3 regions of the Paenibacillus sp. PDC88 genome follow, and region 3 is predicted to be linked to each of the others. Evidence: riboswitches for the same ligand, from Rfam matches in the RefSeq annotation. Region 3 holds a riboswitch; each other region holds the start of a gene.

Region 1 (10,015 bases), on a different contig from region 3:
GGTTCCAAGAGGTGACATGGCAGCTTCAGGAATACTTGTCTGGAGAGCGTACAGAGTTCGAGCTTCAGCTGGATCTAAGAGGAACCCCATTTGAGCTGCAGGTATGGCAGGCGCTAATGGAGATTTCATATGGTCAGCATGTCTCAAGTCTCGGATTAGCGGAGAAGATAGGGAGACCGAAGGCTGTTCGCTCGGTTGTAGCGGCAGTTTCAAAAAATCCGCTTCCTATTATTATTCCTCATCACCGTTTGACGGGAAGTGAGGGTGGAGTAACGATATACCCTGGAGGGCTCCATGTGAAGGAACGCCTGCTCTCATTGGAAGCACAGACTACGAATTGACAAAAACTCCAAATTGCGTTTGCTAGCCGCGTTTCTACATGCTATGATATCGTGTATGATGCGTTAAGAATAGCAATCAAGCAAAAAACAGGGGTGTATAAGTATGGATATCGTTATTCCCATTATTACACTAATTGTAGGCCTCGTTGGGGGATTCTTTATCGGTGCATTCTATCTGCGCAAGCAGCTTGAGAAGATGCAGAGTGATCCTGAAGCTCTACAAAAAATGGCAAAACAAATGGGCTACAATTTGAACAGCAAGCAGATGCAGCGTGCTCAACAGATGATGAAATCCCAGCAGGGCGGAAATGGTGCAGGCAAGATGCAGCCGCCTATGCGCAAGAATCAGGGAAGAAAAAGATAATGCTGCTATCTTGCCTGCCAGGTACAGGTGTATGCCGCTTGGGAGGAGGAAGAAGGAATGGCTGGAGTTAAAGATTACATGAACTCTTCTGTCGGCGCTAATCGCGAGAAGATTGAGTATCATGTTGAACAGATATTGAAGCTGATCGGTGAAGATACAGAACGCGAAGGTCTGCTGGAAACACCGGCTAGAGTTACCCGTATGTACGAAGAGATTTTTGCGGGCTATGAAGTAGATCCTAGAGATGTACTTGGTGTCACTTTTGATGAGAATCATGAAGAGCTTGTCATTGTGAAGGATATTGTGTACTACAGTCAGTGTGAGCATCATATGGCTCCGTTCTTCGGTAAGGTCCATATCGGATATGTACCAAGTGGACAAATTGTCGGGCTTAGCAAGCTTGCGAGACTGGTTGAGGCGGTAACTCGTCGTCTGCAGGTACAGGAGCGGATTACTTCTCAAATTGCGGACATCCTTGAGGATGCGCTTAACCCGAATGGGGTCATGGTTGTTGTAGAAGGAGAACATCTATGCATGTGTGCTCGTGGTGTGAAGAAGCCGGGCAGCAAGACAGTAACTTCTGCTACACGTGGTACATTCCGGGATAATGCAGCTTCCCGGGCTGAGTTCCTATCTCTTGTTAAAGGTTAATCTTGAAATTTCGGAAAGTCTTGATCGTACTGATCAAGGCTTTTTTATTAGGGGGAGATGAGGCGCATGGCGAGCGAAGATACAATGCTTCACAAATTCAAGGAGATCCAAATCTGGGAATCGCCGCTCATGAAGAAGGATGAGGACGTGCTTGAAGCTTTTGCATGGGAAGAGGTGATGTGCAGGCAAGTGGGGCTGGGGCATCGCCCTGTCGCTCATCTCTGGCGTCACGAGAATGCGCTTGTCATCGGTCTCCGGGACCACAGGCTGAAGCAGGCTGAGGAGGCCATGCAGCAATTTCGGAATAAGGGGATAAGCTCCTGTGTGCGTCCTTCCGGAGGTGCGGCGGTCAGACTGACCAGAGGAGTGGTGAATCTTAGTCTCATTCTTCCGAACCCTGGACATGCGATTAATATTCATGATGATTTTAAATCCATGGTTGAATATATCCGGAAAGCGATTCTTCCCTGGGGAGGACATGCAGTGGCAGGAGAAATCGAAGGAGCCTATTGCCCGGGAGACTATGATGTAGCGATCAATGGACGGAAGTTTTGTGGAATTGCCCAGCGTCGTTTGGCCAAGGCTTATCTTGTTACTGGCTTTATTATCGTGGAAGGAAGAGGGGATGAGCTGACAGAGGACATCATCCAGTTCTATGATCAGGCAGCCGGAGATGCTGATGAGGGCTATCCTCAAGTGAAGTACGGAAGTATGGGGAGTCTAAATGAACTGTCAGATGTACCTTCTGCTGAGGCGTATATGCAGTCTTTAATAGAAACGATCGGTTCTTCGGCAGAGAAGGTGTATACCGGAGTTAGACCGTCTGTTCCTCGATCCGAGGTGGAACGCACAGTGGCTGTATTAAAGGAACGTTACGATTAAGCTCATCCCCAAAAGGTGTAGTGACAATAAAAGACCTCGGAGGGAGGTCTTTTACTTTGAGAATAGGGGTGCAGTTAGAGAGCCCACATTTATTTTGAAAAAATAAGGAGAGCTGCCTTGATGTTCTCCCTACGGTCAATAAGGAGTCCATTTCAGCTTGCGGGCTTCTTGGAAACGTTCTGCCACAGCAGGCCAGTATACAACGTTCCACCAGTCGGTAATGTATTTCTTGCGTTCATTCTGATGCTTCAAGTAGTAGGCATGCTCCCACACATCCAGCGGAAGAAGAGGAACAATATCATACTGAGATAGATTTTGATGCTTTTCTGCCTGTAATATTTCTAACCGATGCGCTCTTGGGCTCCACACCAATACAGCCCAGCCGCCGCCTTCCACCTTATTGGCTGCTTCTGTAAAGTGCTTCTTAAATGCTTCATAGCTTCCAAAATCCTTTCTGATCTGTTCTCCCAGTGACCCGACAGGCTTTCCGCCGCCATTTGGGCTCATGATGTTCCAGAAGATGGTATGAAGGTAATGCCCTGCTCCGTTAAAGGCCAGCTCTCGTTCCCAATGCTTCACAAGCTCGAAATTCCCGGTTTGCCGTGCTTCCTGAAGCTTCTTCTCCGCGGTGTTAAGATCGTCGACATACGTCTTATGATGCTTGTCATGATGGATGCGCATCGTCTTCTCATCAATATAGGGCTCCAGCGCATTGTAGGGATAAGGCAGCGGCGGCAGCTTGTGTCCTCCAATCGGAACAGGAGACTCAGGAGGGGAACTGTCTGCTGATGCAGTGTCTGATACAGTGAGAGCTGAGGATAATTGCTGAACCAATTCCTCCGAAGCTCCAGTTCGCGGTGTCGACACCTCCGGATAAGGGAAGGGCTCTTCGTTCCAGATGCTTATAGGTTTTACTCTTTGGGAAATGGCTGCGGGTTGATCCAGTCCTCGGAGCCTGTTCACCGTCTGCTCTGATTGGCCCTGGATATATCGAAAAACAACCTCGGCAGCAGGGTTGCTTGATAACGCGGTGCTATGCTCAAGAATGTGGCCGAGGTGACGATGGAATTCCTTCGATTGGGTAAACGAAGCGGCCAGCAGCACATCCAGCTGAGCAAGCGCATAATCATCTGGAGGCTGTACGCCTGTGCTTACCCGCTGAAGCAGATCATCTGCTGCATCAGCCGATCGCTGGAATACGCTTCCCCATTCATTGAGAAGCTTCACATAGGCCTCCTCAAGCTCCGGTGCAATCGATGTAATCATATTTGTGCAACCCATTTCAGTATCCTTCCAAGTCCTTATCTCTTCCAGCGCGCGCAGCGGTAAATAGGGTCCATAACTGAGCTCCATAAGCTCGGCACCTCCCAAGAATCATTCTTATCAAATCAATGTTGTGCATAACAGCAGGCGGCGTAATGATCTAACGTATACTTATTCTCATTAGGGCTTGGACTATGATGACTTGTCAAAATAAGAGAGCGTTTAAAAAAGAATACGAAGAAGGCACCTATTTAAAGGTGCCTCAGCTTGATCTATTTTTGAGCGAGACTTATACCGCCAAGGAATGAAGACACCTTGTTCAAGTACTCTCTTGGATGCTCTCTGTATATGAGCTCGTGACGTGCTTCCTCTACAATCCACACATCAGAGTTTGGATTCGTCTGGTTACTCGCAAAGAGCTCTGCCATTGGGTAAGGCGCCTTCTCATCCTGGGTCCCGTGGATGAAGAAGATAGGAATGTCATAAGCCTTTGATCTTACCTCCTGATAAGGGATGGAGTTTAGACTGGTGCCATTCAGGATTGGAAACAGCATGGTCAGAATTTGTAGCGTAGGCTGCTTCGGCAAGTCAATCTGATTCTGTATATTATGATACAGCGTATCCGGCTCCAGCAGGAAGGTGCTGTCAAGAATCATGGCATCAATGTCCTCAGTTTGAAGGGCAGCCTGAAGGGCGGTCCCTGCACCCATCGAGAAGCCCCATACGACAACTTCTTGAGCTCCCTTTTGCTTAGCGAGCTGAACTGCGCCGAGAAGCTGCTTCGATTCTGCCTTCCCGCCCGTAGCAACGACTCTTGTGCTCTGGGAGGCGAAGCCATAATCGAACATAATGACATTAAAATTCTGCTGATGAGCGTAATGGGCCAAATCATACATGGGAATCCAGGATTCTTCCCGGTTGGCCCCATAGCCGTGACTGAACACAATCGTTTTGCTGCTGTTCTCCTCGGCAGGAATGTACCAGCCGCTGACGTCCCGGCTTCCGTCCGTAGCAGGGAAAGTCACCTCTTCATACTCCATACCCTTGGACAGCAGGGGATTGGAATATACCGGAGCTACTGCCGGGTAGGACAGTACCCATGCGATATAGGCATGAAGAGCAATAAAGCAAAATACGAGGAAAAATATAATCGATAAAATAAGAGCAACCACAATATGCTTAAAACGGATGAGCCGAGTGGAAAGTGCGGGAGGAGCACTCGATACGTTCTGATTAAGGGATCTATTCTCGGAGATAGGAAACATCATACTCCTCCTTCCAATAGAATGTTATATAGGACTAAATTACTAAATCCAACCTATGAATAAAGTTGAGGTTGGTATAACTTATTCTTTATCCTATGATGCGTCCTGTCTAATGTCAATTGATTGGGACTAATTGTTACACACTTGTAATGTAAGTGAAATTATTGGTGAAAAATGTTTGTCAAGTGAAGGAAGACTTATTCCAAAATTTCTCCATTATGATCGATTGTTGAGAGAAATGAGCGGTTTAATTGAGATTAATTCTCAATTAAACCTTTACTTTGGTCATCGATTCTCATATAATTTATGTAACCAGGTTTCACGTGATGAAACAGAGAGGGGATTATGCCATGGAAGAGCAAGATCGCAAATTAACGGTTCGAGCGGTCGAGAGGGCATTGGATATTTTGTTATGCTTTACAGAGCAATCAGATCTGGGTCTTACAGAAATTTCGGGTAAGATCGGTTTACATAAAAGTACCGTTCATCGTTTAATGACAACACTGGAGGACAGGGGGTTTGTTGTGCGCAATCCTTCAACGGAGAAGTATAGGCTTGGTATTCGCATATGGGAGCTTGCGGCACATATGTCCCAGAGTGATGACCCGGCGATTCTACTGCTGCCTGCGATGGAGCGCCTTCGTGATCGCTTGGGAGAGACCGTTAGCTTGTATTTGAAGGACGGCAATGAGCGGATACGCGTTCAGGCCGTACAGAGCAATCAAGCGATCCGAAGGGTAGCACCTGTTGGTGTAAGGCTGCCCTTGTCCGTTGGTGCATCAAGCAAAGTGTTGGTTGCGTTTGCAGCAAGAGAAGAGCAGGAGCAGCTGATACGCAATTTTGATATCCCCTTGTCCGTTGATCAAGATATTTATATGAGTCAGCTGCAAGAGATCCGAGAATTGGGATATGCAACGAGCTATGAAGAGAGAGAGCCTGGAGCAGCAGCGGTATCAGCGCCGATCTTTGATCGCAAGGGTAAGGTGGCAGCGGCACTGTCATTATCCGGACCCGTCAGCAGGCTGTCGGAAGAGACACTTCGGGAATATGCGCCTATTGTTATGGAGACGGCGGCACAAATGGGTTTCATGCTGAGGTAATTCTCTCGGATTGGATGGAAAATAAAGGTTGAAAATATGCTCTGAATGAGATAATCTTGTATGGACCTTGATGCAGACGAAGGATGAGGTCAATCCATTTCTTTTAAACAACAATAACAATTTACTAGGGGAGCCCGAAATGCCGGGCTGAGATGGCACTGCAAGGTGCCGGACTCTTTGGACCTGATCTGGATCATACCAGCGTAGGGAAGTAATTGGCGATATAATGTGGATAGGATCCGTTGTATGCGGTGATGGCTCTGTTAGTGGTCTATGCAGATCTATTAGCCTGTACACCAAGATCTTATTTGGATTAGAGCTGATTCCCCTGTGGGAATGGGCTCTTTTTTTGTTGCCGCAGCTTCTATATAACTGGCTATCGTTTGTGAAGCTTCTGTCTTTCAAACGCAGCTCAGGAGAGGGCTACCCAACTCGACAAAGGAGGAAGCACATATGAATCATTCGAACAAAGGATTGAACACAGAGACATCGGCTATAAGAGGAGAACAATTAAAGATCGAATCTGGAAGGCTACAGCCATTCCCCGCCAGCAAGAGGGTATATATCCAAGGATCAAGGCCGGACATTGCCGTACCCGAACGTGAAATTGAGCTCCATCCCACCAGCACACCCCAAGGAGTAGAGCAGAATGAGCCATTTCGGGTTTACGATACGAGTGGACCCATGGGTGACATGAATACTGAAGTTGATATTCGTCAAGGCCTTCCACTCTTGCGTCAGAATTGGATCCTTGAGCGTGAAGATGTTGAGTTTTATGAAGGAAGAGAAATACGGCCAGAGGATAATGGGATTCGATCGGACAGAAGTGCCCAGCAGGAGGTAGAGGTGTTCCCGGGCGTCAGAAGACAGCCGCTCAGAGCCAAGTCAGGGCGATGTGTAACTCAGATGCATTATGCCAGAAAAGGGATCGTGACGCCTGAAATGGAGTTTGCAGCGATCCGCGAGGGGCTTGATCCGGAGCTTGTAAGGAGTGAGATTGCAAGAGGAAGGGCAATCCTGCCTGCAAATATTAATCATCCGGAAAGTGAGCCGATGCTGATCGGAAGCCGATTCCATGTTAAGATCAATGCGAATATCGGAAACTCTGCTGTTTCCTCTTCGATTGAGGAGGAGGTAGAGAAGATGAGCTGGGCTGTGCACTGGGGAGCGGATACAGTCATGGACCTCTCGACGGGCCGCCATATTCATACGACTAGAGAATGGATTATCCGCAATTCTCCTGTACCCATTGGGACAGTTCCACTCTATCAAGCGTTGGAGAAGGTGAACGGGGAGGCAGAGAAGCTCTCCTGGGAAATATACCGAGATACGCTGATCGAGCAGGCGGAGCAGGGTGTTGATTATTTTACGATTCATGCAGGCGTTCTTCTAAGATATATTCCAATGACAGCAGAGCGGATGACTGGAATTGTGTCACGGGGCGGTTCCATCATGGCAGCTTGGTGTCTGGCACATCATCAGGAGAACTTTTTGTACACTCATTTTGAAGAGATTTGTGAGATTATGAGCCGATATGATGTTGCTTTTTCACTTGGAGATGGACTAAGACCCGGCAGCATCTATGATGCGAACGATGAAGCCCAGATGGCAGAGCTGGCGACGCTCGGGGAGCTGACGAAGATCGCCTGGAAGCATGATGTGCAGGTGATGATTGAAGGTCCCGGACATGTACCCATGCATAAGATCAAAGAGAACGTCGATCTGCAGATGGAGATTTGTCAGGAAGCTCCATTTTACACGCTGGGTCCACTTACAACAGATATTGCTCCGGGATATGATCACATTACATCTGCGATCGGGGCAGCGATGATCGGCTGGTTTGGCACCTCTATGCTGTGCTACGTTACGCCGAAGGAGCATTTGGGACTGCCGGATAAGAATGATGTAAGGGAAGGGGTCATTGCCTATAAGATCGCTGCCCATGCTGCCGATCTGGCCAAGGGTCATCCTAGAGCGCACAGAAGAGATGATGCCCTCTCCAAAGCGAGATTTGAGTTCCGCTGGAAGGATCAGTTCAATCTGTCCCTTGATCCGGAGCGTGCCTTATCCTATCATGATGAGACTCTTCCTGCAGAAGGGGCGAAGACGGCGCATTTTTGTTCGATGTGCGGTCCGAAATTCTGCAGCATGCGCATCACTCAGGATATTCGAAATATGGCATCCGTTAAGGGAGTTAGTGAGAAGGAAGCGATCCATGCAGGTATGCAGGAGAAGGCAGAAGAATATCGGGGTCAGAATAGATGAATGAATGATCTCCCTATGATTGAGGAAAATAATGTGAGATCCCGTTTCGTAGATTGCAGATTCTCCAGTTGGTTAATATAAATGTGAGAGCCAGAAGCCAAGGAGGGAATCACATTTATGAATACTCCAGTAGTGAATCAAGAAGCAATTGAGACGGTAAGAGGTTTGATCAAGGATATAGATACAGCGATGCTGACCACCGTAACTCCAGAAGGATTGGTCTCGCGTCCGATGAAGACACAGGAGGTTGAATTTGACGGAGATCTCTGGTTCCTGACGAAAAAGGACACAAATAAGTATCGGGAATTGATGCAAAATCCGCTGGTCAATGTAGCCTATGTCGGTAAATCCTATGTTTCCATTCGGGGTGAAGCGGAGCTGATTCAGGATCCGGCGAAAGTGAAGGAGTTCTGGAACAAAGCCTATGAGATGCTGCTTGATGTTTCTTATGACGACCCTTCGCTGGTGCTCATCAAGATTCAGGCAGATACCGCCGAGTATTGGGAAACAGGCAGTAAAACGAAGCTGGTCAAGAATCTGTTCAACAAAATGACAGGCAAGAATGAGATGGATTTGAACAAGACCGTAGATCTGTGACGGAGCTTGTACAGGATTGCACATAAAGGGGGCCCGTCTATGGGCCTCCACTTTTTTTGTGCGATGAATTATTAATGCTGTGAATCAACTCCATATTTGAGGGTGGGCGTTGATAATATCATCAGCTGTCTTGGAAAGTGCAGGCAAGTAGTTTAGAATTTGCCCTGCCCTATTCAGATAATCCTCAGGTGTACCGATGCCTAGATCATTGATCAGCGCCTGGAAGGCAGGTGCAAGTGACTGCTTAGTCTCCGGTGAAGCGTCAGCATCCAAAATTTTGTGACATCGGGCAAAAGTGGCTGCTATCCAAAACACAGCCTCAAGGTGATTTCCGGATTCAATAAGCTCGCGGCTTCCCTCGATCACAATGGGTCGTGCGCTTACTGTAATATCGGAGCTGAAAAAGAAAGGGGTAGACGATACATCCGCAGCTGTATCAAAGGTTATTTCAAGCTGTTCAAGATGCTGACGAACTTGTTCCGCGGTCATCTGATCACAGCCGAGCAGCTGCAGTAGTTCAGTGTATACCGGGAGCTGATTATACTGGGCGAGTACCTCTCGCACGCGGAGATACCGTAAACGGACCGTCGGATTTTGCAGTGCAGCGGTGAGCAGGACATGTGTTGTAATGGCAGCCGGGAAGAGAAGTGCTGTGATTCGATCATAGAGAGGCAGCGTCATATCTATGGATTGGAGCCCTGCCTCTATTTTATGAAGGGCGTTTTTACATCGCTTCTCGACCCATGACTTTTGAGCATAGTGCTGAGATACCTGCTGGTATATCGGATACAGACGTGAATAAGGATCGGCGATGATCGTGTTCGTGCGAAAGCTTCCGGCCAAATGGTAGTTTGTAAGCACCTTCTCTACTGAATCGAACAGATCCCACGGCAGATAGGTTACTTCCAGCAAGACATTTTGATATCGGAATTTCCCGAGTTTAATAGAAGGTACTTCTTGAGTAACAAGGACAATATCAACATCCGAAGCAGGAGGCAGCATAGCGTTGTCAGGTAGAGGAACAGTAGAGCCGCTGAAATAAGCGCCGAGATAACCGGGACATTGACTTCCGTGGCTCGTTACCCAATTTACTGCTGCTTGTCTGGCAGAACCGATATTCATCTGTACACTCCTTTCAGGTGCTCTAGAAAGATATCGTGACTTCCTCTTTTTGCATAAAACAGGAGCTCTTGAAACAAAATAGGATGTATTTCAAATTCGCCAATAAAGTAGGTGTTCCCTGTGTATTTCTACAAAGAAGATCTTATCAACATTATCGTGCCTGAC
Region 2 (10,015 bases), on a different contig from region 3:
CAATTTCTTTGCAAGCATTACATCGTCCGAAATATATGGCAGTACAATAAACCCTTCTGCAAGCAGTGTTTCGCAGGCTGTATATGTTTCCAGCGGGTCTGGAAGTAGTGTTGTCTGATCCCCGATCACTTCTACCTTAATCATATCACATAGTCCAGAGGCTTTTGCTAGTCTGGCTATTTTCACAGCTTCCTCCGCCGTTCTTGCTCCAGCCGTATTCGGCAATAATGTATACTTGGATAAGTCGAGCTGATCCAGAAAATGCGGTTCATCCTTCTTCTCAAGATTCAGTCTGCGTACTGCAAAAGTAAGCACTTCCGTCTCGGAGATCTCAACTGCTTTACGCTGAACATGCAGATCATCAAATTTACCTGTACCTAATAACAGCCGTGAACCAAAGCTATAATTTCCAATATTAAGCATCATTAACCGCCTCCCACAAAATGAACGATCTCGATCTTGTCTCCGTCTGTAAGCTTCGTTGTGGAATGCAAATCTTTTGTTAATATTTGATCATTCCACTCAACCACCACCGTTTTGACACCTAACTCAAGAGAATCTATTAAATCGCTAACCGAGATAATAGAATCGTCAATTGGCTTATATTGTCCGTTAATGACTAGCTTCAATGAACCAACCTGCCTTTCTCCAAGCTTCGCATAGGTGAGAATTCGGTTATTCCGAGTTCTTCTTCACTCTCACCTGCGACAAGTCTGCTGATCATTTCTCCTGTTACTGCACTTAGAAGAATTCCATTACGATAATGCCCTGCCGCAATATATAATCCTGTAATCCCTTTGTACTGGCCGATATAAGGCAATCCATCGATCGTTTGTGGTCTGAGTCCTGCCCAGCAACGAGCATAAGCAGCGTGTTCAAGCTGCGGAATCCATTTGCTTCCCTTCTGGAGCAGTTGAAGTATTCCTTTTACTGATACCGTCTTATCGTTATGAAAAGGGAGGCTCGTCGCCCCAATCCATATCTCCCCTCCTGGCTTAGGTACAAGATAAACATCATGTGTATAAATGGTATAATCCAATCTGATCTCAGGTGAGTAAACGGCTACAATTTCACCTTTGACAGCTACTGTAGGAAGATCGATCCCCAGGCTGGACAGCCCCCCTCTGATACCCAGTCCGAGTCCTGATGCGATAATGATGTTGTCACAAGCGTAGCTTCCTGTTGATGTTTCGACACCACAAACGTTTCCATTCCGAATATTAAGTGAAACCACGGGCTGTTGCTCCAGATAACGTGCACCTTTGACCCTAGCTCCATCAATCAGAGCTCTATTCAATTGGGCAGGCAGCAGCTGAAGCTGATCAGGATAATAATAAGCGCCTTCTGCTTGGTCACAGATCGCGGGAATCTCCCTTCTAAGCTTGAGTGGATTCCAGTACTCTTGATAATCCGTTTTCATGGATTCCATAGAATCATTCATAAACGGTGAGACAAAACCAGCACTATTCAATGCGACATCGATAGGAGTTAGAGCGGATAAATCATCAATTAAAGGTTTGATTAGCTTAAGACTGCGTTCAGCCAAATTTTTTAGCGCAGGAACTGCGAATGATTCTAAATGCGGCGCCAGCATACCTGCAGCAGCTCCTGAAGCTCCCGATGCCATCCCCTCTCCCTCCAACAGCAGAACATCCTTACCATCCCTTGCCAAGAAATAAGCAATGGCTGAACCGATAATCCCTCCGCCAACCACGATAAACTCTGACCTGCGAGCGGTATCCACGTTTTGCTCGTAATCTTGCATATCCGTCTTCCTCCTTACTTGATCGTTCCATAACGACAAAGTGCTTGATGATATTCTTGCACTGCACCAAGCGGATCTGCTGCATTCATCACTCCGGATATCACAGCGATACCTGATGCTCCTGCATTAACGAGTTCATCAATATCTGTCGGCTTAATTCCTCCTATCGCAATAACCGGAATATGCACCTCCATACAAACCCGCTGTAATGAGACGACTCCTCTCGGAGCAGCACCCGGCTTACTAGAGGAAGGATAAATATGACCGTACAATAAAAAATCAGCTCCCAGGTGCTCAGCCTGCTTTGCCTCCTGGAGGGAATGGACAGATACGCCAATACGTGTCTTTGTGATCCCACGTCTTGTCATAGAGCTCTTGAGAGACTCGATCTGATAAAGCTCCTTCATCCCGATTTGGAGAATGGCTGGCTCATACTCGTATACCAGATCCTCTTGACGATTAAGCCCTATCTTACTCACTGGAATGTGATGAAGGATCAGGGTATTTATGAACTGTTCGATTTCCTTCACGTTGCTGATTTTATCCCGGATATGTACAGCCGTCGTATAAGGCCATAGGGTAGAGAATATGGGAATCCAGTCAGATGGGGATGAGGAGGGAGAGATCACATGTAGTTCTAGTTCAAATTCGGGCTTCAATATGATAGATCACCTCCTTATTGAGAAAACAAGCCTGTGGGTAAATCCCCGCATGTCCCGCAAGCCATCGCAGCAACAAAAAAACCACTTCCTAATGGAAGTGGTTAAGTTTACATTGATAAAATGCAACAAAGACTGATACATGAAATCTACAGAGCGTATCACTATCGATGAATCATGAAGCCTGCGCTCTAGCATCCTATCAGTTCCCACTTCCCTACGCTGGTATAACCCAGATCAGGTACAAAGAGTCCGGAATCGATTCATTCCATCTCAGCCGCTCACGTGCAGCCCCCCTAGTGAAATTACTATACAGTTGTAGAATTACGTTGAATATGTTAACACATAAGCAAGGATTTGGAAAGTCTTAACTTGACTAGGATTTTAAACTTTAGTTGACCATTCTTCTACATTCCAGGTCTTGGTTACCCAATCCTCATAAAAATCCGGTTCGTGGGAAACGAGCAATACCGTGCCTTTGAATTCTTTGAGTGCACGCTTCAGCTCTTCCTTGGCTACCACATCCAAGTGATTGGTCGGCTCATCGAATAGAATCCAATTCGTCTCGCGCATCATGAGCTTACATAGACGTACCTTGGCCTGTTCTCCCCCGCTCAGCATGTTCAGCGGTCTTGTAATATGTTCATTCTTAAGACCACAGCGCGCAAGATGCGCACGTACTTCATGCTGATTCAAATGAGAGAATTCATTCCATACATCATCAATTGGTGTAATTTTGCCAGGACGTACTTCTTGTTCGAAATAAGCCGGGAATAGGAAATCCCCCAGATAAGTCTTCCCGCTCAGCGCAGGAATTTTTCCGAGAATTGTCTTGAGAAGCGTGGATTTACCAACTCCGTTACATCCGACAATGGCAATCTTATCTCCCCGCTCAATCGTCATGGTCATTTTGGGAAGCAGTGGGTAGTCATACCCAATCTCAAAATCGATGCCTTCAAATACGGTCTTGCCGCTTGCGCGGGCATCCTTGAAACCAAACACCGGCTTGGCCGCTTCTTCAGGACGATCAATGCGTTCAATACGATCCAGCTGCTTCTCACGGCTCTTCGCCCGTCCTGAGGTTGAATATCGAGCCTTATTTCGCTGAATAAAATCTTCCTGCTTCTTAATATATTCCTGCTGCTTCTCGTAAGCATCAATATGCTGATTCTTGTTGATATCAGCCATCTCAAGGAACTTGTTATAGTTCGCCGAATAACGGGTCAGCTTCGCAAATTCAAGATGATAAATGACATTCACGACCTGATTCATAAACTCTGTATCATGTGAGATCAGCATGAAGGCATATGGATAGTCCTTCAAATAACGAGTCAGCCATTCAATATGCTCAACATCCAAATAGTTCGTAGGCTCGTCCAGGAGAAGAACGTTAGGCTTCTCAAGAAGCAGCTTGGCTAGTAGCACCTTCGTCCGCTGTCCACCACTTAGGGCTGATACATCCCGGTCAAGTCCTATCGCATTCAGGCCAAGCCCATTCGCCATCTCTTCTACTTTGACATCAATCAAATAAAAATCACCAATATCCAGCTGCTCTTGAATCTCGCCCATTTCTTCAAGCAGCAGCTCTAATTCCTCTGGAGAGGCATCCGCCATTTTCTCGGTAATGACCATCATTTCTTTTTCCAGTTCAAGTAAAGGCAGGAAGGCATCCTTCAATACGTCACGAATGGTTTTGCCCGGTGTCAGCTTGGTATGCTGATCCAGGTATCCGTAGCGGACTTTCGGTGTCCACTCTACTTTGCCGCTGTCCTTCAGCAGCTGTCCTGTCAAAATATTCATCAGCGTTGATTTACCTACGCCGTTCGCACCGACCAATCCCACATGCTCGCCCGCCAGTAAGCGGAAAGAAACGTTTTTAAATAATGTGCGATCTCCAAAATTGTGGCTGACATTTTCTACAGTCAATAAACTCATATAATGCAGTTACTCCTATCTTGTATGGCATTCGCCTTTAGTCTCTGATATTTAATCGAATATTCATTGAAGATTAGAGATGTATGCAAACTTTTCAAGCTTGCTGAAATCTCTAAAGCTCAATCCATCTAATATGATATATTAGCATAATTTGAAGGCTCACTGATACTAAGATTTTGGGAGTCAATGCAAAAATAGCATCCGCTATTCCATTTTGGCCGCCTCCCAATGTTAGGATTGAAGTCAATCGGGAACAGCCGGAGGCGGGCGATTAATGATGTAATGAAAAAAAGACCCGAAGCCGGGTCTTCTCCTGTTGTTATTAATGTGGAACCTGTGGACTGAAATCATCCCGGCTCGATTGATCGGCATGATAGAACACAACATCTCCATCCAGTAAGCTAAAGGCTTGACCGTATGCATCGAAGACTCTGTTTTGATATCCTTCCATCTTCCACTGATTCATTAAAGGAGCATGGATATACTGCAAATGCGGAGCATTAACCTTTCCTTCCTGAATGGATTCCAGATTGAAGTTTACGATAATATAACCGTTCTTCAGGAAGATAGGTGACTTCTCGTCAATTCCTCTATTCGTCCTAGCATATTCTGCGATATTCGTTCCTTGCCTCACCACATAAGGCTCGGCTGGCAGACTATATTCACCGTACCACTGCTGGATTGAGGCGTTCGCACGAAGAACATCACTGCTTGCCGTTGCCGGTATATTTGTCTTCGGTCCAATAAAGGTACGCAACTGCTCTGGAATCATTAGAAGATCCCATCCACCTACAGGGGTTTTCATTTTGGTAAACACCGCTTGATAATAGCTCTGGTATGCACTCTCGGTAATCATGCCTGTATGAAGGGTGCCATCGTGATGATATTTGTACCTTGCCGTATCCTGAAGCTGTCCTGCCGGCACATTCCGCAGTCGTTCATTTAGAACGACATATCGCTGAACCTGATCTTCTTCTGATCCGATCCGGACAAAGTTCTGCTCCTTCGTATGGTAATAGAGATCTACAGGAACTCGGGTCTGTCCATCCTTCGTGACGAAATAAAAGCTAGGTGTAATCCGAATTCCATCCTGGGGACCAAACATATTTCCTTTGGTCTTGAAATCAAATTTGAAATGATAGCCTGTCTTAATGGCTACATTCTTGTACCCTTCGGCAGGATGGCTTCCCGGACGGATCGGCGTCGTAAATTTCTCATCGATTCCTCTCGGATCACCGTCAATACCCAAGGTTCCTACCCAATATGATACGCCTGTTGGAGCACTGCTGCCCTCAGTTGTCCGGAATACATTTTCCCAGCTGTAGTCCGCAATATCGGTTATTCGAAAATCGTACAGCCGGCCAATGACCTCAACAGATACCTCATCACTTGCGATATGATGTATAAGATTCAGGTTAGCATCCTGCTCATCTTGAGCATTATAATCCGAAGGTGCATTTTCCGCGATATTCCTGAATTCTACCTGATAATCACCTTCATCCACCCATACAGGAAGATAAAAGGTCGTATCGAGCTGGGCTGCCGGTACATTAATCCATGTCCCTTGCGGATAGAAATGTAATTTGTCATGGCTGAACACATCAAAAGGGAATTTCACCTGCTTGATCCGATAATACTTCGCATAATCTCGGTTTCCATATCCAGGATAGCTCGTATGCTGTCCTTCCGTCGGAATTCTTACTTTAAACGGACGCTCCAAAATTAAGGCTGAACGATTCATGTTCGGATTCGTCTTCTGGTTATGAGCCTGATCGTCGGAGACGAGTGAGTAGTTCACCACAGGCGTATGTACGGTAACCTCATTGATGGGGGTTATTGGATAGCTACGAGTTCCTCCACCCCCCACCGCAGGCTGAATAACTGTATAATTAATAGTTCCAGTCGATGGGGCATCCGATTCATTCAGCAAGCTCTGGCTAATTAGAAGCTGATCCTCGTACAATAGGGTCTCTCCGCTATCCTTATAGGACCTGATCTTGGGTGCTTGAGGTATTTTCGTCGGACTAGGTCCATTCTGAATTACAGTACTCCCATCCATTACAGTGGTGGTTGTCCCTTTCCAAGTAAAATCGAGCGAATCATTCTTCACTTCGGGTGGTCCAGTCTGAGCTTCAGCCATTCCGAGCAATATCGAAGTATCATCAGGCGGTGAAGGCTTACTGTCTCCTCCATCGACTTCATCTGGAGTAAAGCTAATTGCGCCGCTGTTTTTTGGTATGACATGTTCCTCCACATTCTCAGACTTGGCGAGCTGCACAGAAGGAGGTGTATATCCATTAGGCCTTAACGTTACCGACTTTCCGGGCAGCGCATAATTTGACATCGTTCCTTGTTCAATACCATAAACCTCGAGGTTATTCACAGTCCAATAAGAGTAATCTCTTTCGAATGAAAATTGATAATTGACCTTTTCAGATACGGACTTCGGTTCTGGAGGTACTTCAACCATATTCCCATCCTCATCAGGTACGGGATCCTGTGCCTCCTCCCATTTCAGAACATAGGTGATCTCGGCGTTACAATCGTAAGTAATCGTACCTCTCTGCTGACCAAACGTATGCTGGTACAGATATGGATACGCCCAAGCGTTGGCGTACAAGTGCTCTGAGGTGGGAATTCCGATCGTCGCATCGAAATGAATACCATTCGCGGCGTCATCCGCTAGAATATGTCCTTGAGCCCCAGGATCCATAAAAGTCGTTGCAGGAGTGGAGCCTTGAGAAGGTGGATTAATCGTAGGAGTACACGCAGCCTTTCCTCCTGGTTGCTCCGGCTCTTCATCCGGATCACCACCAACCGTTACCGTGGCATAATCATATAGATGATATGGACCTTCTTCACTATCCCAGATCGCCGTAATTCGAGCAGTTCCTTCTCCAACGGCCGTCACTCTGCCTGCAGCATCTACAGTGGCTACCCCTTTGTTATCCGAGCTCCACTTTACGCTGTCCCGATAAGAAACATCCACCCAGCTTGATTCCGTCCCATCATACTGGGTCGTTTTAACTTTTGCGTACAGTGGCTTCTTCTCATCGACGGCCATAGTCATGTCTTCTTCGACTTTTAGTTCTTTAATTTCTTTGATGAAGCCGGTGTAATCGATTTTTAAGTGAACCTCATACTTCACCTGATATTTAGGTTCACCATTCGGTTTCATATTATATACCCTACGATCTACATGCTCATATAAGTCATCATTAGTGGGCTCTTTACCTGTCTTGGTGCTCAATATTGAAAAAACATTACCTCTTGTCCATTGTGGATTTTCTGTAAAAGCGAATGTACTACCCGCAACGTAAGATACATTTAAGAGATCAAGTCCTTCTATAAATTCCTGTTTATATGAATTTCCTACATCATCTGTCATTGATTCAGGTGCATATTCTCTAGTATTTATCTTATCTGTTACATACTTAGCAACTGGCCATTTATCTCCATTTCTATCTACATACGTACTAGTAGTCTCTCGATCGGCTCCCTCATTCCTAACCGCAACCCATTGATCTTCATCTCCCTGTGTCCAAGTTGTAGCGGGATTCGGATTGCTTACTCCTGTTACTTCGACTTTTAGAGTTTGTTTTCTAAAAGCGGGGTTCCCCCCATTATCAGGGGCTAGGGTAACCCCATGTTGTTCACCAACAGGGGGATATCCTTCATTCCAAAGTGCGGACACCGTAGATATACTAGTAAATAGAAAATAGAAAATCATAAGTGATGATAAAGTGAGTAGAATTTTCCTCATTTTCTTGCATCCTCACGATTTATTTTTTATTTACTAATCTAACAAAAGTCCCATCATCCATTACTACATCGAAAAGAGCTTCTTTTGATAAGTAACTTCTAACCCAAAATGTGGTTCCCTCTTTCTTATTTGCAAAATATTTAGCTGTTTCGTTGTTTGGTAATGTTTCATAGCCATACTTGTCCGGCAATTCATTTGCTATTGTAGTACCATTCAATAACTTAGCTCCTGAATTACTATAATGACTAGAACTAAAATTACTTGCTTTAGGATAAATCGTAATTTGCATATGCAGAGGATATAATTTTCCGTTAAATGTATTAAGAAAAGACTCGTCATTTTCTGACACAAAGATGTCTGAAAAGATGCTTTGTTTAGCATTGGTATTGACTGCTATAGCTCTATGGAACACTAAGCTACCAGCTCCATTTCGGAAAGTAAACTTCTTACCAGAGATATCTGCAAAAGTTCTTTTTGTAAAAGTAAACGGAGTTACTAATTCCAAATTCGATTTTTCCGTACCTACGGCGCGCAGCTCTGTTAAATCTGCAAACGAATTTGCGGATTTGCTAAGCACGCTCTCCAATCGAAGGACAATGGCGGAGACTTCCGCCCTGGTTGTCGTTTGGGTAAGTCCAAAGGTCCCATCCGTGTAACCTTTCATTAGGCCTGTCCCCATCACAATCGCAATAAATGGAGCCTTCGTCTGACTGATCTTACCTTGGAAATATTCTTTCACTGGAAGAACGGTAGTTTTGGTATCTGACCAAGCCTGCTTATACTCGGCATCATTTGCTGCAAGTCCAGAGCTCAGCCATTTTGCCATTTCTTCCCTGGTCAAGGCTTTTCCGGGTTGAAATCCGTTAGGATAGTCTGTCGCCTTGATGAAACCCATACCTACCGCTGCATTTACCGCGGATTCTGCCCAGTGACCTCTCATGTCTGAAAAACCAGCAGTACCCTGAACCGCTTCATAATCAGCAACTCTTGCAATTAACGCTGCAAACTCAGCACGTGTAATATTGGCTTTAGGACGAAAAGTTCCATCTGAATAGCCTTTGAAATATCCTTTCTCCACTGCAGTGGAAATGGATTGATTGGCCCAATGAGTAGAAGGAACATCCCTAAACTTACTGTTAGCTGCACTGACAGGCAGTGAGCTCCCTAGAATGCTAACGGATATAAGGGCTCCTGCTAATATTGAGCTCATCTGTTTTTTCATTTTCCTATCACTCCTGTTATGTATAGTTGTTTTCTTGCTCCAGCTGCCTACTAATTAAAATTAGCTATAATTCTAGTATTTTATCGGAAAATCACTATACATATTTTATAAAAAAATCCATTTTTCTACTTGTCTATCAATGTGCATTATTGATGCATCCATATTCAAAATAGCCCGCAGCTGCCGCTTCCTTAGATGTTGTAAAACGTTCCATCGGCACAAATGCAAGATTACAGGTGCTTGGGTAATAGTATTTAATCCCTGTCTCTGCATCAATTCCACCTACAACAGGCGTTGTCTTCACGAGCCTGCCTCCCGAAAATGCATAATTGTTATAGTATCCGGCTCCAACCGGAATGCCTTGGATGAATGCCATCACTCCCACATCATCAATGGTGTTGTACCATTCCTCCTGTGGAATTACTGGAAGAGTAAATTGATAGGCATAGCCATTACGCAAGGCTTTCTCATTATGAACGTGGATAGCGTACGCGAGATCATCCTGAATCTCACTAACAATCGTTTGTCTTCTTACTTGATCAAAAGTATCAGCATCTTGTAGGAGTGGGATACGGGTAAGAGATCGTATTTCATCCAAATACCCTTCCACCCATTGACCCGTCCTGTGCTCATATGCATATACATAATCATCCAAAGTAAATCGGACCGTA
Region 3 (10,015 bases):
GTGAAAGCGCAGAGAAGGTGAGCGTACGAAGCCCGAGAGACAGAGCGGTAAGCACCGTTTCTCGTCCCGCCTCAAATCCGCCGATCCTGATCCATACTTCATCATTCATAACGATGCTCTCTCTGGGAAAGACAATCGCTGTCCATACATAGCCGAGGGCCATGATCAAGAATGGTGCAAACAGCAGCACCCATCTGCGCCAGGATACCTGACCAAAGCATGCCGTAAGCAGTATCGTTACCATTAAGGCGCTTAGCTGCGTGACGGGATCAAAGGCGAAGGACAACAGAACGACGCCAAGGGTGACGGCTAGAGCCTTGATACTTGGATTCATATGATGGAGATTCCAGCCGCCGCGCTGAGCAGGATCGGAAGCACTCCCGGCTGATTTCACTGCACTTCCAGCTTCGAGTGTGCTTGCGTTTGCTTCGTTTGTCCTTGTAAGTGGTTCGTCTGAACTTGTAAGTGCTTCGTTCACACTTGAATGATGGACAGGGGCTTCAGCTGTATTCGGGAACTTCTCCGTTCGGATGCTAGTGTCCGTGTCTAACGCTCTTGCCAGCTGTACCTCAAGCGGCAGCACCAGCTTCGCCTCGGCAAGTCGCTCCTCAGGCCAGTGCCACAGTGCTGAAGGTCTGTCATTCAGCTCTATCTTTCCATCCATCACTACAATCACACGGGTAGCGTAAGCGCGGACCCATTCCATATCATGTGTAATCATAATGACCGTAAGCCCTTGCCGGACTCTGGCCTTCAATGCTTCAAGCAGCCTTAGAGATGCATAGGCATCCTGTCCATAAGTGGGCTCATCACATATAAGCACCTGCTGTTCTTCCACAAGCATCGCTGCTACGCTGAGCCTTCGTTTCTGGCCTTGACTCAGTGCATAGGGACTGTAATTTGCAAGGTGGGACAGCCGGAACTCGGCTAGAAGCTCTGCTGTCCTCAGCTGAACCTCTTCTGCGGACTTGCCCTGCAGGCGCAGTCCAAATGCGAGTTCCTCGCTCACTTTATCCGTAACGAACTGATGCTCGGGATGCTGAAAGACGAGGCCGACGCGCTTGCGGATGACAGACTCCGGCAGCAGAGTCATATCCTCTCCGCCAGCAAGCACCCGTCCCTCCTTAGGTGTGAGCAATCCGGACAGAAGCCCGGCAAGCGTAGATTTCCCTGCTCCGTTCGGTCCGGTTATGGCGATGAATTCACCTGCTCTTACCCGCAGAGTGACATTCTGAATGACAGGCCGATCGTGTCGATAGAATGTCAATCCATGTGCCTCCAGCACAGGAACACGTCTCTCCTCTCCTCTAGAATACAGAGGTTGCTCAGCCCTCTCCCGCAAGTATTGACTAACCTGCCCTTGCTCAGGCGCAGGACGTGATATCCAGTAATTGATGAGCTCTTCAGCGGTGAGTGGAAGAAATTCAGTCGATCCCGGTACACATTCACTTAGCTGCCGCTGCAGGGTCACTGGACCAGGCACCCATATCCCCATTCGCTCCAGTTCAGCGTGATGCATGGAAAAAAACATGCCTGGTTCATCCATTCGGCATATCCGCCCTTCGTGATCCATTAGCGCAATACGATCGATGTCTGCCATCCAGGCATCCAGCTGATGCTCGATTAGGAGCACTGTTATTCCATGCTTCTTGCGAAGTGATGAGATGAGCTGAGCCAGATTACGAGTAGCCACCGGGTCAAGATTGGCCGTCGGCTCATCCAGCACAAGGATGCCGGGGCGAAGCGCGAGTGCACAGGCAATCGCCAGACGCTGCTTCATGCCGCCGGAGAGTGTGTGAATCTGAGCCGTTCTGTACGGCAGCAGGTCAACCATCTCAAGCGCTTCATCCATTCGGCTGCGGATCCTCTCATGTGGACATTCCACATTTTCCAAGCAGAAGGCAACCTCTTCTTCCACTGTCAGCATACAGAACTGGCTGTCGACATCTTGAAAGACAATCCCTACAGCTTGCGCATGCAATGCTGCACTCTGCTCTACCATCGGCCTGCCCCATATCCTGACGCTTCCCGTAACCAGACACTCGATCTCTTGCGGATAAATTCCGTTCAGACACAGCGCGAGCGAGCTCTTGCCGCTCCCGCTAGGTCCCAGGAGCAGCAGCATCTCACCTGGAATCAAGTCGAATGTGATCCCATTTAATACAAGCGGAGCTTCTTCCTCATATTGAAGAGTCAAATCTCTCACTTCAATGGCAGCAGAAGATCTAAGTGTCTCATCAGCCGGCCGATCTTTATGTGTTTGGAGTACCATTATGCTTTGTGTGACCGGGCTGCTGCTCTGGCAACCGGGAAGCTCCGCAGCACACCCGTACGAACCAGCGCATCTGCAATCCATTTTCCGAGCAGACCGGCCAGAATTGCTCCGCTGATGATCCGAACCACCAGCATTGCGATTACAAATTCGGGTGATAATGCAGCAAAGCCGGATCGGAAGTAGCCCCAGGCGAAGCTGAACACTGCTGCCCCTACTCCTGATAGCATCAAGACGGGCAGCGAATACTTACGATAACGAACCGCTGCAAAGACCACTTCTGCTCCAAGACCTTGAATCATCGCCGATACGATAAGAATGGGACCCGTCGTGTTTCCAATCAGTACTTCAATAATGCCTGCAATGGTTTCGGACAGAAAGGCCGCCCCTGGCTTGCGAATAATGTACGCAGCAATAATCGAGACAATGAACCAGATTCCGAAGATCACCTCATAACCCATCGGTCCCATGACACCGGTGAGCAGGTTTCCAATCTGTAAGAACACGAGATAAATGACGGCAAAAACAACGGACAATGAGCTTAATACGATAATGTCACGCAGCTTCCAGGCTCCCATACGTTATTCCGCCTCCCCTTGCTTCTTATTAGAAGGACTGTTGCAGGACAGCGTTACGGTCATTACGACATGGGACACCGATTCCTGCGTCACTTCAAAGGACTGCTCCAGTGTCTTAAAAATGGTATGTACATCCCCTTCTAAGCGTGTAGCGTAATGAATACCTCCGCCGTAGCTGCCATCCTTCTTCGCAATATCAACGACGTTCGCAATCTTCTTCATGTATTCCGGCTCTCCGAGAGCATATAAGGCATATTCCGCTGCTCCTTCGATACGGATGGAGGAGATCATATCTTCATTCATCCGAACGGCATCTTCTGACATGTACACATCACCCGCCGAATCACCCGGACAGCCAATAGAGAAGGTGCCGCTGAACACTACGTGCTCGCCTGTCTTGGCTGCATGCAGATAAATCGCCTTCATAACGTCAAAAACATGCTCAAGCCTGCCGCGTACGCAGGTACTTACATCACCGGTCTCTGTCCATACCTTGGAGGTATCCGCCTCTTGGATTGCACCCAGAATAATATCAACAAATCGATCACTCATCGGATACAGTGAAAAACGACAGCCCACAATCCGACTTGTTCCACATACTTCTGTACTCATTTCTCCATCTCCTCAAGTTTGAATTGTTGAAACAACACAAAAAAGAGCTGCACCCCTAAGTGAGTGCAGCTCAATAAAATGTGATGCCCAGAATATGGTTTCGTCTGAACTGAAGCTTATGTCCAGATCAGATGCCGGTTCCGGGCCTATATCATTTCATATCCCCGCACTTCCCCACGCTAGTATGATCTAGATCGGGTGTAAAGGGTTAACCGCCATCGTCCATATCATCGACGTATTGGTCTCTCAGCCAGTAAAGGCACCCCTAGTGCTGTATTTCGATTATGCTGTTCCAATCGTAACCCATTATACTGCTTTCTCCTGTTTTGTAAAGACTCGATTGTCTACACAAATTGTTAAACATGAATTATGATATTTACAACAAAGGAGGGCTCCACATGCTGGGTATTATTAACTTCGAAGTATTTCTGATCTCGTCCATCCTGCTCAATATTACGCCAGGGCCTGATACGATGTATGTTCTTGGCAGAAGTGTGGCTCAGGGGAAGCGGGCGGGCATTGTTTCGGCGCTTGGCATTACCGCGGGGGGCGTTGTGCATACACTGCTTGCTGCGTTCGGTTTATCCGTGATCTTGATGAGCTCTGCTGTTCTGTTCAATGTCATCAAGGTTATAGGTGCAATTTATCTAGCGTATCTCGGCATTCGAATGCTGATCGACAAGGCATCGCCTAAGGCTAAGTCTCATGGTGGACCTGCAGATATGCCTTCCGAGTTATCGAATTCCAAAATATTTACGCAAGGCCTCTTCACGAATGTAACCAATCCTAAAGTCGCCATGTTTTTTCTCGCATTTATGCCGCAATTTATTGCCCCGGGCAGCGATGCTTCGCCACTGCCTTTTGTAGTGCTTGGTCTTACATATTGCTTGACCGGAGGAATCTGGAGCATCCTGATCGCCGCCTTCTCGTCCACAGCAACGGGTAAACTGAGAAATAACGTCAAGATGAAGACGATCCTTAACAAAGCTACAGGGTTCATATTTATTGCAATGAGTATTACGCTGCTCAGAACCAAAGCTGTAGAGTAGCAGATAACAGCCTATCTTCTACCCTTCGGGTTGCAATAAGCCGTATCATACAGTAAACTGTCAGGATACAATGTAGCTTGAAAGGAAGGCTGATACCATGGAGATCCCTTCATTAAATAGAATCAATGAGCTGAGTCGTAAACAGAAGAAGGAAGGCCTTACACCGGAGGAAATCACCGAACAGAAGGCACTTCGTGAGGAATATTTGAAGGCCATCCGCGGACAGGTATTGTCCACCATATCCGGACTGACCATTGTAGATCCGAATGGAGACGACGTTACACCAGAGAAGCTCAAGCTCGAGCAGCAACAGGATAAATCCAAGCTGAACTAAAGTAAAAAAGGATAGAATCGAGTACCCGTTCAACAGCGGGTATGTGCCGATTCTATCCTTTTCTTTTATGCAGGATTATCCATGCTAGATCGCTAGTATTTCGCGGATTTCTTCCTCACTTAAGGCGGATGAGGATTCCTGTCCAGGCTGAATCACTTCTTCAATGAGATTTTTCTTGCGCTGCTGAAGCTCGTACATTTTGTCCTCTACGGTTCCGCGGCTCACCAGCCGGATAACCTGAACCACATTCTTTTGTCCCATCCGGTGTGCCCGGCTCGCTGCCTGTTCCTCTACCGCAGGATTCCACCACAGATCATACAAAATGACAGTATCAGCCCCCGTCAAGTTAAGTCCCGTACCGCCGGCCTTGAGCGATATAAGGAAGAAATCCTTCTCCCCTTCGTTAAAGCGCTGGCACATTTCAACACGCTCTTGGCCTGGTGTCTGTCCATCCAGATAAAAGAACGGAATACCCTGAGCTCCGAGCTCCCTGCCGATGATGCCCAGCATTTCAGTAAATTGAGAGAAGAGCAGCACCCTTTTGCCTGCACTCCGGCTTTCTTCGATGAGCTCCATCAGCTGCTCAAATTTCGCTGAGCTGCCCTGATAGCCCTCCACGAACAGCCCTGGATGGCAGCACAGCTGTCTTAGCCGGGTCAAGCCGGCCAGAATCTTGATTCGATTCTTGTCGAACTGCTTCTCGCTCAGATGCTTCACGGTCTCAGCACGCAGCTTGGCCAAAAAGGCAACATAGAGCTTCTTCTGCTCGGTCAGCAGCTCGGAAGTGTGCAAGGACTCGATCTTCTCCGGCAGCTCCGCAAGAACATCGGCCTTGACTCTGCGCAGCAGGAATGGACGAATTCTACGGGCAATAGCTTCTCTTGATAACTCGTTGAAGGCTTTTCGCCCCTGGAACAGCTCCGGAAATACAACGTCAAAGATGGACCACAGTTCTTCAAGGCTGTTCTCGATTGGTGTCCCGGTAAGTGCAAACCGGTGTCTCGCATTTATCGCTTTTACCGCATGTGCGGTCTGTGTTGCATAATTCTTGAACGCCTGCGCTTCATCCATAATAAAAGCATGGAAATGCCGTTCTCCATACATTTCCGCATCCATACGCAGAAGCGGATAAGATGTGATAAGTACATCCGTTGCCGTGTGCTCGCGGATGAGCTTCAGCCGCTCCGTCTTGCTTCCGTCTACGATGACGGTCGTGAGCTCTGGCGCAAATTTCTCAAGCTCATTCTTCCAATTGTAAATAAGAGAGGCAGGCGCTGCGATCATCACAGGCTGCTTATGCTCTCGAATGGATTGAAGCTCAGACACGATGTAGGTGATGCTCTGCAGCGTTTTGCCGAGTCCCATATCGTCTGCCAGAATACCGCCAAACCGGTAGGAGGCTAACGTCTTCATCCATTGATATCCCTGCTTCTGATAGTCTCGCAGAATAGGAGCCAGCCGGGCAGGAACAGGGAAATCCATATGTTCAGGATGGGCGAGATTCTCCATGAATTCCTTCAATCTGCTGCCAAACTGTACTTGGTCTCCCAGATCCCGGTCCATCACACGGAGTCCTGCAGCGACTGGAAGCTTCATGATTCCGTTCTCGATCTCTCCCTTGCGAAAGCCCATATCGTTCATGAGTCTCACTATCTCTTGAAAGGCAGGTGCTGACAAGGGCATGAGCGCCCCATTCGACAGCTTATGGTATCTTCTTTTGGCTTCCACGCTCTCGATCACATGCTTGATTTCATTCACGGGTATCCCGTTAATATCGAATTTAAATTCCATCCAGTCGGTACGCTCATCCATATCCATATGAATCTTTGGAGCAATCGGCTCGGACATTACCCTTACCTTCACCGCTGAAGTGGCATACACATCCAGCAGCTGCTCAAGCTGAGGCATCGTGTAATACAGAAAATCAAATTCCGCATCCTCATTCTCCAGGTAATATCCGGATTCCGTCTGGGTAAAATCACTCGTTTGCATGAGCCGGATAATTTGTTCCTCTTGCGGCTTATCCCGAATAATGATCTTGTTCTCTGGGAGCCTTGCCTTCTCCTCCAGCGGATTGATCACGACATCTCCGTACTGGAACTCGAGACTCGCCAGCAGCTTGTCCCGAACGCGATCCAGATACAGCCTTGCTTTCAGCGGCACCTGAATCATATGGCTGGACACTTCCTCTGCCAGGTGCACTCGCCCAAGCCGCATCAGACCCGGAACGACCTTCTCCATGTAAGGGCTCATCTGTTTGGCAGGTATCGTAAGCTTGGGAATATGAACACGTGAGAGCTTCTCCTGTAATCCCGCGATCTGGCTGACGGATTCCTCCGACATTTTGTAGAAAATACCGTTCTTTAACGCCATCCGATATTCCGGCAGGATCAGTACATCGCGAATCCCCATAGCCGTCAGCTCATAGCCTGCGCCTGTGTCCGTCTTCGTAAATTCAAAATCCAGGGGCAGCAGGCTGTCTGTACAGGATACGCCGCTGAAGATCTGCTCCTCCTGCTGCGTATATGCCTCTGGTACTTTCTGAAGGAGGGGCGCGATTCGCTCCCATGCCAGCGGAGGTATCAGCAGCAGCCTGTCCTGATTTCTGCCACGTCCGGGATAAGAGTTAATCGATTCGTGATACATCTCCTCCTGACGCTCCAATTGGATGAGCTCTTTCAACACCGCTTCGTCATGAGGTCTGAAATAATGAGCTTCGGGGTTATAAGTAAAATTTTTCGAGAAGACATACGATCCCCCATGCTGCATCCGGCTAAGAAACTGCTTCATCTGCTGAACGATATACAAGCGCTTCGCTCCAAGCTTCATCTCCAGCCCGATCATCTGCTTATTCAAACCGTAAGGAACAGGCCTGATCAAGTACTCTATGCGAAGAGGCTCCCTTGTCTCCATAATATATTTGGCTGCCGGACTCACTCGGCTCGTGCTGCTGAAGAGGGCAAGCACATCCTCTATAAGCTGCTCCTCACTCGCTTCTCTGTGGAAGCGCGGGGTTAAACGTCCCTCTGGAACGACGGTCTCGGGATGAAGCAACGAAGGGTATGACTTCACTTCAATCCGCCCCTCCTGCTGCATCTCGCTGATCTGAAGAAGGACAGCCGCAATATGCTTGCAATAATAATTGTAATTGGTGTAGGCAGGGCAAGTGCACTGCGCTTCCACATCGCCTCCGGCATTCATATGGATCGAGACATCATATTTATTTTTGCCGCCGCCTTTAACTACCGCCTGAAAATTGCCAGCCGATGCGTCCGATAGCGTAACACCAACCATGCCCGCATTATAGTATTCCTCACCACGTTCATAGAACTTCTTGCCGCACAGCAGTTTAATTTTCTTCCGATTCAGCATTGTCGTCATGTCGCTTTGTTACCTTCCTTCTGGCCTTCACGTTTCAATTCTTGTAACTGCAATGATACCATTAATGCGCGACAGTTTCACTTCATAAGTCTCTTCCTAAATTTGATGTACAGCAAAAAAAGCACCGGACAATGACAAGCCATAGTCTAGTGCTTTCGAGGATAGAGTGATTGCTCCCATAACTTTGTTCATAAAGTACTTTAACAGCTTCTGCCCGGCAACATCCTGTATATTGAATTGAATTAAATTTATGCCCTGCCAACTAAATATTTCATACCCTCGAACGCTGCTAACAAAATGGGTCTTACCTTGTCCTCAGCTAACGGCTCTCCTGTAACTAACAGACGGTAAAATATCGGACCGTAAAGCAGATCAATACTAGAATCTACATCCAGCTCTGCACTCAGCTCACCGCGTTCGATCCCCTTCCTCAATATTCCTGCGGCTTCCGCGCGTCGAGGCTTAACATAGTATTGCCTAAATACTTCGCTCAGTGTTGAATTCCCCTGTCCATGCCCAATCAGCTCAGAGATCACTTTTCCTTCCTTGCCCGCCATATATAATAATAGGTTCATCGCATGAATTAATATATCTTCCTTAACCGATCCTGTATCCGGTACAGGCAGTCTGCTAGCCGCTCCCTTAAAAAAACTATCCGCAGCAACAGCAGCTTTATTAGGCCACCATTTGTATATGGTGACTTTACTCACTCCTGCTTTCTGAGCGATTTTTTCAATCGTTACCTCTTCAAATCCACTTTCAAGCAGCAGATCATAAGCCGCAGTCAATATGGAATGCTCAATCGTCACATCTCTTGGGCGTCCCTTCTTCGCCAATCCAATCCCCCCGTTCAATCCTTTGTTCTTTGTTCCAGTATAAATGAAAAATTGGGTATTTACAAAACGCTGCGTTCAGTATATATTTTGTTCAACGATTAAGTGAACGATTCGTTTACTTAATCTAAGCATGTTAAAGGAGAGAATGATGATGAATGAGGACGTTATTACCAAACAAAGCAAGCTTTCTACTGCGATGATGATTCTTTTCGCAGCCGCATGCGGTCTGATTGTCGCTAATCTATACTATTCTCAAACTCTTGTAGGTCCCATCAGTACAGAACTGGGCCTATCCACTGAAGCTGCTGGACTCATCGTAACTTTAACCCAAATAGGCTATGTGGCCGGGCTGTTATTCATTGTTCCTCTAAGCGACAAGCTTGAGAACCGCCGTCTTATGATCTCTGTTCTCTCTATTGTAGTCGTTGCACTCATCGTAGCAGCCTTTTCTAAGCAATCCCCTTTGTTTTTGACAGCAACCTTTTTCATCGGAACGGGTTCCGTCGTTGCACAAATTCTTGTCCCTCTTGCAGCACACTTGTCCAGTGAACAAGAACGCGGCCGTGTGGTAGGCAACGTCATGAGTGGGCTTTTACTCGGGATCATGCTGGCCCGGCCTGTCGCAAGCTTCATTACAGACATCTGGGGATGGCGGATGATTTATGTTCTGTCTGCTGTGCTCATGACTCTATTGACCATTTGGCTCTCGCGTTCTTTACCCCGCAGAAAACCAGAAAATAAATTAACCTATCTCAGCCTTGTCGCCTCGTTAATTCAATTATTCAGAAAGAATCCGATATTAAGACGGCGCGCATTCTATCAAGCCTGCTTATTTGGAGCTTTCAGTCTCTTCTGGACCGTCGTCCCTCTCAGACTCGCAAATGACTTCGGATTTACACAAGGCGGTATTGCTTTATTTGCCTTGGTCGGTGTTGCAGGAGCAATAGCCGCTC

Evidence for each region. A riboswitch is a leader RNA that binds a small molecule or an ion and turns the genes downstream of it on or off. The one in region 3 is predicted to bind thiamine pyrophosphate.
Region 1: linked by a shared signal. The riboswitch ahead of thiC (phosphomethylpyrimidine synthase ThiC) and the one ahead of BLW49_RS19665 (YkoF family thiamine/hydroxymethylpyrimidine-binding protein) in region 3 are both predicted to bind thiamine pyrophosphate.
Region 2: linked by a shared signal. The riboswitch ahead of BLW49_RS08460 (thiamine phosphate synthase) and the one ahead of BLW49_RS19665 (YkoF family thiamine/hydroxymethylpyrimidine-binding protein) in region 3 are both predicted to bind thiamine pyrophosphate.

The regions. Positions count from the first base shown of each region.
Region 1 covers NZ_FNNT01000005.1:36,504-46,518, reverse strand. The annotation lists gene queG (tRNA epoxyqueuosine(34) reductase QueG) at 1-341, shown strand, start outside; gene BLW49_RS16130 (YneF family protein) at 445-705, shown strand; gene folE (GTP cyclohydrolase I FolE) at 763-1,356, shown strand; gene BLW49_RS16120 (lipoate--protein ligase family protein) at 1,423-2,238, shown strand; gene BLW49_RS16115 (Fe-Mn family superoxide dismutase) at 2,374-3,591, opposite strand; gene BLW49_RS16110 (alpha/beta hydrolase) at 3,774-4,766, opposite strand; gene BLW49_RS16105 (IclR family transcriptional regulator) at 5,117-5,866, shown strand; TPP riboswitch at 5,983-6,093, shown strand; gene thiC (phosphomethylpyrimidine synthase ThiC) at 6,320-8,131, shown strand; gene BLW49_RS16095 (pyridoxamine 5'-phosphate oxidase family protein) at 8,249-8,728, shown strand; gene BLW49_RS16090 (hypothetical protein) at 8,813-9,850, opposite strand; gene BLW49_RS16085 (manganese catalase family protein) at 9,971-10,015, shown strand, end outside.
Region 2 covers NZ_FNNT01000002.1:395,238-405,252, reverse strand. The annotation lists gene BLW49_RS08475 (thiazole synthase) at 1-423, opposite strand, end outside; gene thiS (sulfur carrier protein ThiS) at 426-629, opposite strand; gene thiO (glycine oxidase ThiO) at 626-1,765, opposite strand; gene BLW49_RS08460 (thiamine phosphate synthase) at 1,780-2,424, opposite strand; TPP riboswitch at 2,622-2,732, opposite strand; gene BLW49_RS08455 (ABC-F family ATP-binding cassette domain-containing protein) at 2,809-4,359, opposite strand; gene BLW49_RS08450 (DUF5704 domain-containing protein) at 4,682-8,122, opposite strand; gene BLW49_RS08445 (S-layer homology domain-containing protein) at 8,142-9,344, opposite strand; gene BLW49_RS08440 (hypothetical protein) at 9,481-10,015, opposite strand, start outside.
Region 3 covers NZ_FNNT01000006.1:390,915-400,929, forward strand. The annotation lists gene BLW49_RS19655 (energy-coupling factor transporter ATPase) at 1-2,272, opposite strand, end outside; gene BLW49_RS19660 (ECF transporter S component) at 2,272-2,850, opposite strand; gene BLW49_RS19665 (YkoF family thiamine/hydroxymethylpyrimidine-binding protein) at 2,854-3,462, opposite strand; TPP riboswitch at 3,617-3,739, opposite strand; gene BLW49_RS19670 (LysE family translocator) at 3,861-4,511, shown strand; gene BLW49_RS19675 (DUF896 domain-containing protein) at 4,609-4,845, shown strand; gene BLW49_RS19680 (DEAD/DEAH box helicase) at 4,930-8,226, opposite strand; gene BLW49_RS19685 (TetR/AcrR family transcriptional regulator) at 8,475-9,062, opposite strand; gene BLW49_RS19690 (MFS transporter) at 9,214-10,015, shown strand, end outside.